Regions from separate parts of the Ruegeria sp. HKCCA4812 genome, predicted to be linked through region 1. Evidence: riboswitches for the same ligand, from Rfam matches in the RefSeq annotation. Region 1 holds a riboswitch; the other holds the start of a gene.
The links. A riboswitch is a leader RNA that binds a small molecule or an ion and turns the genes downstream of it on or off. The one in region 1 is predicted to bind cobalamin.
Positions count from the first base shown of each region.

Region 1 (4,645 bases):
CCGCCGTTGGGAGGTCGAGAAGTTCGCCGAGAAATACGGGCTGACCGTTCTTCCGGATTTGGACATTTTCGTCGAAGAGTTCGCCCCAACCAATGCAGGCGTGGCCGAGGTGGTCATCACGCCCGACAGCAAGCTGATCGGCAAATGCCCCCGCGAGCTTTTGTTTCGCAAGACCTACGGGATGTCGCTGCTGGCCATTCACCGCGGCGAAGAGACGCTGAGCCATGTCGAGACCGAGGATCACGAATCCACTCAGATCGGGCTCGAAAAGTTTCAGGCGGGCGACATGCTTGTGGCACATACCAGATGGGACAACCTGATGCGGATCAAACGAGATCCGGATTTCGTCGTCGTGACGACGGACTTTCCTCAGGACGAGCTGCGGCCGCAAAAAGTCGGCTGGGCCCTGGCATTCTTCGCCATTTCGCTGTCGTTGATCCTGTTCACGGATGTCCGGCTTTCACTCTGTCTTCTTACCGGCGCGGTGGGCATGATGCTGACCCGTGTGCTCAGCGTGGACGAGGCATACCGCGCGGTCGGATGGAACACCGTATTCCTGCTCGCCTGCCTCATACCTTTGGGACAAGCCGTGCAGAACACAGGCACGGCCGCGTGGATCGCGCAGCAGATCATGATAATTCTGGACGGCTGGCCGCTCTGGTCGCTGCAAACCGGCATCGCCGTTCTGGCGACGGCCTTTTCTTTGGTCATGTCCAACGTGGGGGCCACGGTTCTGCTGGTGCCTCTGGCGGTATCAATTGCGGTGGCGGCGGGTGGAAACCCAGCCGTCTTTGCCCTGACGGTCGCCATATCGACCTCGAACAGCTTCATCATCCCAACCCATCAGGTAAACGCGTTGATCATGGGTCCGGCCGGATACAAGGTGATGGATTTCGTCCGCTCCGGCGGAATAATGACGGCGCTGTTTCTGGTCGTCTCGCTGCTCATGATAAACGTCATCTATTAGCGCAAGAGTATCCGGGGTGTTCGGTGGTCTTTACCCATCATCTGGACAGGTTCAGTCGAGGCACCGGTTGGCCATAGTCTACGCCCCTTGCTGAGATACCGTTCGTCGTCCGGCCCATCTCGGGCTGGGTCCCGGCACACCATGCCGCCCATCGACGCCCACAGGTCGCTTTCCATGCCTCTGCATAATTGTTGCGCGCGACTCGCTTGACAAGCAGGCCAGCGGTGCCGCATGTCCCTTTCGTTGGTGTCGGTGACAGCCGATGAAAAGGGAATGCGTCAACGGTCTTGCCGCCAAACGCAGCCGCCCCCGCGACCGTGAACGGAGAGGATGCCCAATGCCACTGGCTCGAAAGCCGGGAAGGCGGGACATCCGACAGAGGCCCGCCTCTGGCATCCGCAAGCCGGGAGACCTGCCAACAACCGAAGTTGAAACCGGGCGGGGTGTTCCGGTGTCGGGTCCATGACCAATCGTGGCCCGCATGAAACCCCGTCCCCCGCGAAGAGGATTTGGGGGGATGAGAGACATGACCGAGACCGCACCAGTCGAGTTGCTGGTCTGTACCACCTGCCGTCGCGGCCTGCCTGTCGAAGATGACGCGCAACGCCCGGGCGCTTTGTTGCACAAGGCCCTGGAACAGGCAGACCTGCCCGACGGTGTCACCCTGAAAGCCGTTGAATGCCTGTCAAACTGCGATCAAGGCTGTTCGATCGTGTTGCGCGGGCCGGGCCGCTGGACCTTCGTGTATGAAAACCTGAACGAAACAGATCATGTCGACGTCATCGTCGACGGCGCGACCAAGTATCTGGCCACTGAAGATGGTTTGGTGAAATGGCGCGAACGCCCCGAACATTTTCGCAAGAACTGTGCCTCGCGCATTCCCCCGATTGGAGCCTGACATGTCGAACCTCGAAAAACTCCCCGTCACAGTGATCACCGGCTTTCTGGGCTCGGGCAAGACCACTTTGGTGCGTCACCTGATGCAGAACCCGCAGGGCAAGCGCCTTGCCGTCGTGGTCAACGAGTTCGGCGATGTAGGCGTCGATGGCGACATCCTGAAATCCTGCGCCATTCCTGATTGCCCGGCGGAAAACATCATGGAACTGGCCAATGGCTGCATCTGCTGCACCGTGGCAGATGATTTCATTCCCACCATCGAGGCCCTGATGGCGTTGGAGCCGCGCCCGGATCATATCCTGATCGAAACCAGCGGTCTGGCCCTGCCGAAACCGCTGCTCAAGGCATTCGACTGGCCTGACATCCGCTCGAAGATCACCGTCGACGGCGTGATCGCCTTGGCCGATGCCGAGGCTGTGGCCGCAGGCCGTTTCGCGCCCAATGTCGAAGCGGTGGACGCCCAGCGCATGGCCGATGACTCGATCGACCACGAAACGCCCCTGTCCGAGGTGTTCGAGGATCAGATCTCGTGCGCCGACATCATCCTGCTGACCAAGCCCGACCTCGCCGGCCCCGAAGGCGTGGCCAAAGCGCGCGAGATCATCGCCGCCGAGGCGCCGCGCCCCCTGCCCGTCGTCGAAGTGGCCGAAGGTGCCGTGGACGTGCGCGTTGTGCTGGGTCTGGAAGCCGCCGCCGAGGATGACATGGACGCCCGACCCTCGCATCACGACGGCCATCACGATCACGAGCATGACGATTTCGAAAGCATCATCGTCGAGCTGCCCGAGCAGACCGATCCGGCCCAACTGGTCGCCAATATCGAACGCTTGGCCAATGAGCTGAACATCCTGCGCGTCAAAGGTTATGCCGCCGTTCAGGGCAAACCCATGCGCCTGCTGGTTCAGGCAGTGGGTGCCCGCGTGCGTCACCAGTATGACCGCCCGTGGGAACCCGGTGAAGAACGCCGTTCGCGTCTGGTCGTCATCGCCGAGCATGACGATATCAAAGAGGCGGAAATCCGCGAAATCCTCGTGGGTGTGCGTGAGGCTGCCGAGTAAGACACATGCACGTCGTCTTCCGCGAAAGCCACGGGCTCGAGGAAACCGAGACCCCAACCGATCTGGGCCAGAGCCCGGCGGATCTGGTGGTGCTGTCCTTTTCGGACAGCGATCTGGGTGCTTTCGCGGCGGGCTGGCATCGTGGTGGCGGACCGGAAGGGCGAATGCCGACCCTGCGGCTGGCGAATTTGACGGCGCTGAAACACCCGTTGTCGGTCGATACCTATGTCGAACAAACGCTCGAGGGCGCCAAGGGCATTCTGATCCGTCTGATCGGCGGGGTGCCCTACTGGGCTTATGGGTTGCAGCAGGTTCTGGCGCTGGCGCAGGCCAAGGGCATCGCGCTGGCGGTGCTGCCCGCTGACGGGCGCGAGGACACGCGGCTGGATGACTATTCCACCCTGCCGGTCTCGACCCTGCGACGTCTGGCGCATCTGTGCGATACCGGCGGCGAGGTCGCGGCACAGGCGGCGCTGGCACAGATGGCTTTGGCGGCGGGGCTTTATGCCGCTCCGGTGATGGGCGCCAAGACCTTGCCCGAATGTGGCACGTGGTGTCCGGATCGCGGCGTAATCCCGGTGGAAACCGCGTTCGAAGGCACGGCCAAACGAATCCTCGTCACCTTTTACCGCGCTTACCTGACCTCGGCAGACACCGCCCCGATCGCCGCCCTGATCCGCAGCCTGCGCGCCCGTGGATACGCGGCGGTGGGCCTGTTTGCCCCGTCTCTCAAGGCGCCCGTGGCTGCCGACTGGTTGCGGGAACAGGTTGTTGCGCTGAACCCATCGGCCATTGTCAACGCCACGTCGTTTTCGGGAAAAGGCGCGTCGGGAACGTCGCCTCTGGACGCGGCAGGCGTGCCGGTGTTTCAGGTCGCTCTCGCCACCTCGCGCCGCAAAGCCTGGGCCCAGGCGGAACGCGGTTTGTCCCCCGCCGATCTTGCCATGCATGTGGTACTGCCCGAGGTGGATGGACGGATCTCAGCAGGAATCGCGTCTTTCAAGGAACCCGGCAAACGCGATCCGCATCTGGAATACGCGCGCTTTGCACATCGGCCCGAACCGGACCGGATCGAAGCGATCATCGACCGTGTATCGGGCTGGCTTGCACTGAACGACAAACCCAAGGCAGATCAGATTCCTGCGTTGGTCCTGTCCACCTATCCCGGCAAAGACTGGCAGATGGCCCATGCGGTTGGCCTCGACGCGCTGGCCTCGGCCGAGGCGATGCTGTCCGATCTTGACGAAGAAGGCTACGACATCGCGACTGGCGAGCCGATTGCCGACACTCTTCTGGACGCACGGATTTCGTGGTCGCTTGGGGATTATCAGGATGCGCTTGCGGAATTGCCCGAGACCCTGCGCGCTGATCTGCACACCGTTTGGGGCGCGCCCGAAGATGATCCGGCCTGTGCCGATGGGGCCTTCCATTTCACCGCGCTTTGGCGCGGCAAGGCGCTGGTCGCGCTGCAACCCGAACGCGGCACGCCCGAGCTGCGGGATGACGACTATCATGACCTCTCGCGCACCCCGCGCCACGGTTATGTCGCCTTCTATCTGTGGCTGCGCAAAGGCTTGGGTGCGGATGCGCTGATCCATATCGGCGCGCATGGAACGCTGGAATGGTTGCCCGGAAAATCGGTCGCCTTGTCAGCCGCTTGCTGGCCCGAGGCGCTGATCGGCGATCTGCCGGTGATCTACCCTTTCATCGTGAACGACCCGGG
Region 1 is NZ_WQFQ01000001.1:1,433,102-1,437,746, forward strand. It holds gene GOW04_RS07050 (SLC13 family permease) at 1-967, shown strand, start outside; gene GOW04_RS07055 (hypothetical protein) at 964-1,143, opposite strand; cobalamin riboswitch at 1,195-1,402, shown strand; gene GOW04_RS07060 (DUF1636 domain-containing protein) at 1,494-1,865, shown strand; gene cobW (cobalamin biosynthesis protein CobW) at 1,867-2,922, shown strand; gene cobN (cobaltochelatase subunit CobN) at 2,928-4,645, shown strand, end outside.

Region 2 (4,645 bases), on a different contig from region 1:
TTGGAGCCCAGCAAAGCCCCGAAAATGACGATGGCAGCCACAAGAACGATCAGCGGTACCAAAGAGGGGTTCACATGCAGAAAATGCTGAACCGTTCCGACGAACCCGCGGTGGTGATCGTCAAATTCGGCAATCTGTTCCGGGCTGCCTTTTGCAGCGGCTTCGAAGTCGTCTGATCGTCGTGAAGTATCGGACATAAAGGTTCCCCCAAAGCGTCAGGTTACTGACGACTTTAGCAAGTTTTCGGGCGAATGGGTGGTTTGAAATGCGGAAGGCCGCCCTCTGCGGCCCTCCGGGTGGTCAGGTTAACCCCAGCAGAGGTCCATGCCTTCTTTGACCGAGATCGACTCGACGCCTTCGGCAGGCTTGTCGGTTACAAGCGCCACGCCGGTGTCAAAGAAATCCTTGCCAGGCGTGTTTTCAGGTTTCACGCCTTCGTCCGCCCATTTCTTGACGGCCTCAACACCCAGCGATGCCATCAGCAGCGGGTATTGCTGCGACGTCGCGCCGATAACACCATCGGCAACGTTTTGGACACCCGGGCAGCCTCCGTCCACGGAAACGATGAGCACGTCATTTTCGCGCCCGATGGCTTTCAGCGCCTCGTAGGCGCCTGCCGCGGCAGGCTCGTTGATGGTGTGAACAACGTTGATCGTGGGATCTTTGGCCAGAAGGTTTTCCATCGCGCGGCGACCACCTTCTTCGTTGCCGGCAGTGACATCACTTCCGACAAGACGGGGGTCATCTTCATCACCGATTACGTTCGGGTCCGCCAGATCGACACCAAAGCCTTGCAGGAAACCCTGATTGCGCAGCACATCCACTGTCGGCTGACTGACGGCAAGATCCAGTGTCGCAATTTTCGCGTCGTTGGCCGCGTCGCCCAGCGTGGCTTTGGCCCATTGTCCAATCAGCAGCCCGGCCAGGAAATTGTCCGTGGCAAAGGTCGCGTCAGCCGAGTCAATGGGTTCCAGCGGCGTATCCAGAGCGATAACCAGAACACCTGCATCCCGCGCCTGCTTCACGGCCGGAACGATGGATGATGTGTCCGAGGCCGTCAGCAGAATGCCTTTGGCGCCGTCCAGAATGCAGGTCTCAATGGCTTGCACCTGCGTTTCATGGTCACCGTCAACTTTGCCCGCAAAGGCTTTGAGCGTCATTCCCAGCTCTTCCGCTTTTGCAGTCGCACCTTCTTTCATTTTGACAAAGAACGGGTTGGTGTCCGTCTTGGTGATCAGGCAAACAGTTTCGCCTTCCGCCATTGCGCTGCCAGCCATGGCAGTAACCCCGAGCGCAGCAGCACCCGCAAGTTTTGCAAGTTTCATCGATTATCCTCCCAGTTTTTTCTATGCCGAGTAGGGCACGAGGGCGATCAGGCAAAAAATCCTGACCCCATAAGAAACAATCACAAGATTCGAATTTTGAGTCAATAAATAAATCACTCTTATTTATTATTGACAGTGCGGGCGGGCTTTCTCATTCTTCAACAGGAAAGGGGTGGTCGTGCCGGAAAATTCATCTCGGAAAAATTCGATTGGCCTGCACGGGTCAGAGGTACGCGGAACCAACCAAAGCGGGATGCGGGCCCGGAACGAACGGCTTGTATTGTCGCTTGTCCGGCGTCACCAGGCGCTTGCGAAGTCCGAGATCGCGCGCATGACCGGACTGTCGGCACAAACCGTTTCCGTCATTATGCGACTGTTGGAGAAGGATGGTTTGCTTTTGCGCGGTGAACCGGTCCGCGGGAAAGTCGGGCAACCTTCCGTTCCCATGCGACTTAACCCGGATGGTGCCTTTTTCTTTGGGCTCAAGGTGGGGCGTCGCAGTGCCGAGTTGGTTTTGACTGACTTTGTCGGAAATGTGCGGCAACGCGATCGGCGAACCTATGACTATCCAACGCCGAAAGCCACTTTGGAGTTTTCCACTGAGAGTCTGGGCAAAATGATATCATCCATGTCGCCTGAGGCCAAAGGCAGGATTGCGGGACTTGGGATTGCCATGCCGTTCTACCTATGGGACTGGGCCCAGACCCTTCAGGTTCCTCAGGAAGAAATGGACCCGTGGCGCGTATCAGACCTGAAGGCTGACCTGGCGCGGCGCCTCGATATTCCGGTATTCCTGCAAAATGACGCCACTGCGGCTTGTGGGGCGGAATTGGTATTCGGTCCAGCCGATGGGCCCAGGGATTTCCTGTACTTCTATATCGGGTTTTTCATTGGCGGCGGTGTGGTCCTCAATGGCGCAATCTTTTCGGGACGTGGAAACGCGGGCGCAATCGGCCCCTTGCCTGTGCCAGATGATGCCGGTGGTGTCAGACCCCTTATCGACGTGGCCAGCCTGTATGTGCTCGAGCGTGCAATCACCACAGCAGGTGTCACGTCGCATTCCATTTGGGAAACGACCCAGCGTTGGGATGTGCCAAAAGTTCAACTGGAATACTGGTTGAAACAGACGGCGAGTGGGATTGCCTATGCGATTGTCTCGTCCTGTAGCCTGATAGATTTCGAATGCGTGAAGATTGACGGCTGGATGCCGCAGGACATCAAGGCGCGTTTGGTTGAAATGGTCGAAGACAAACTGTCTGAGCTTAACCTGACCGGTCTCGAGCGCCCTGCCGTGCTGGCAGGGACCGTGGGCCCGGAAGCACGCTCACTGGGCGCGGCGAGCCTGCCGTTGTCGGAAAGGTATCTTTCAGAAGCTTAGATGTGAAATCACCTTGTTGCCTTGGATATTTCACAAACTGGTTCACTCTCGCAAACTGCCGAGCTCATTATTTTCGATGGCCGTAACACATTTTCGTTGACGGAGGGCTGAGTTGTCTGGCAAGCCGCTCGGCATGTCCGGTTCCGGGGCTTGCTCTGGAATCAATAGGGAATGCGGTGCGGGCTCAGGCCCAATTCCGCAACTGCACCCGCAACTGTAAGCGGCGAGCAGGGCTGAAACGCCACTGGGGGTTGCCCGGGAAGGCCAGTCCAACGCTTTGACCCGCAAGTCAGGATACCTGCCGGACATGTGCCCTCTAACGGGTACTCCTAATCGGCGACGGGATGTGCGTCGGACCAGGATGCCTGAAAGGGTAATTTGGCGTTGAATGTCCCGTGGTCAAAACGAATTTCGCGCCGGGATTGGCGCGACGGGACAAGGACGACTGTTCATGAAAACGCTGCTCAGCGCAGCCGCTGCCGCGGTGGCTCTTCCTGCCATCGCAAATGCGCATTTCCTTTTGGAATACACCACGGACACCATGATCGAGAAACCGGGCGATGTGCCGGTCAAACTGATTTTCTGGCATCCATTCGAGAATGGCCATGTCATGGATCTTGAAAAGCCGCAGGAATTCTATGTGATCCACAACGGTGAAAAGACCGATTTGCTGGACACGCTGGAACCTATCCGTTTCACCGGCGGGGAAAACGAGGGCGCGGCGTTCAAGGGCAGTGTCCCGGTCAAACGTTCGGGCGACTATGTGCTGGTGACGGTTCCTCAGCCTTATTACGAGGAATCCGAAGACATTTATATCCAACAGCTCACCAAAGCCTTCCTGAACCGTAACGAATTGCCGACCGACTGGATGAATCCTGTGGGGCTAGCGACCGAGATTATCCCGCTGAACAAGCCGACCAACATCATCGCGGGTTCGACTTTCACGGGCCGTGTGCTGGCTGATGGTCAGCCGGTTTCGGGCGCCGAGATCGAGATCGAGTACATGGCCGCGGAACCCGACATGGAAAGCTCGGCCGCTTCTGCACCGAAAGTGTCTCCTATGCCGGGTGGTGCGGTGGTCGCAATATCTGACGACAACGGGTATTTTTCGTTCGGCGTTCCAAAAGCCGGTTACTGGGGTTTCGCTGCCCTTGGTTCCGGTCCGGCAACCGAACATGAGGGCAAAGAACTCAGCCAGGATGCGGTCATCTGGATTCGTGCCTGGGATCTGGAGTAACCCCAGATGCACATCGTCGACGGAGCCCTTTCCAACCCGGTTGTAATTGGCGGCGCCATAGCCGCCGCGGGCGGGATCGCCATGGGTCTCAGGTCTCTGGATCTTGATCGCATCCCCACTGCGGGCGTGCTGTCAGCCAGTTTCTTCGTGGCATCCTTGATCCACGTGCCCATTGGTCCGTCGTCGGTCCATCTGATCCTCAACGGCATGGCCGGGCTGCTGCTTGGTTGGGCCGCATTCCCGGCTTTGTTCGTCGGGCTTTTGCTACAGGCGGTCTTTTTCGGCTTTGGCGGGTTGACGGTGTTGGGGATCAACACCGTCAATATCGCCTTTCCCGCAGTGGTGGCCGGAATGTTGTTCGGTCGTCTGATCGCGCGTGGAACGCCTTTGCAAGGTGCGATTTGGGGGGGCGTCGGCGGCGCATTTGCGATTGCAGCGACAACCGGCATGGTCGCGTTTTCCCTGGCGCTGTCGGGGGATGAATTTCTGCCTGCCGCCAAGCTTGTTTTCTTCGCCCATATTCCTGTCATGGCCATCGAGGCGATTTTGACCGGGTTCGCCGTGTTGTTGGCGCGCAAGGTCAAGCCCGAGCTGTTTTTCAGAGGAGCAGCCACATGAAGCATCTGGTTGTCATATTGGCCGTGTGCTGCGCACCTGTGCCTGCCCTGGCGCACAAGGTCATAGCCGGCGTTTTCGAGTCGGGAG
Region 2 is NZ_WQFQ01000013.1:18,342-22,986, forward strand. It holds gene GOW04_RS20955 (ABC transporter permease) at 1-197, opposite strand, end outside; gene GOW04_RS20960 (sugar ABC transporter substrate-binding protein) at 306-1,325, opposite strand; gene GOW04_RS20965 (ROK family transcriptional regulator) at 1,579-2,703, shown strand; cobalamin riboswitch at 2,825-3,024, shown strand; gene GOW04_RS20970 (DUF4198 domain-containing protein) at 3,155-3,940, shown strand; gene cbiM (cobalt transporter CbiM) at 3,947-4,558, shown strand; gene GOW04_RS20980 (cobalt ABC transporter permease) at 4,555-4,645, shown strand, end outside.
Region 2: linked by a shared signal. The riboswitch ahead of GOW04_RS20970 (DUF4198 domain-containing protein) and the one ahead of GOW04_RS07060 (DUF1636 domain-containing protein) in region 1 are both predicted to bind cobalamin.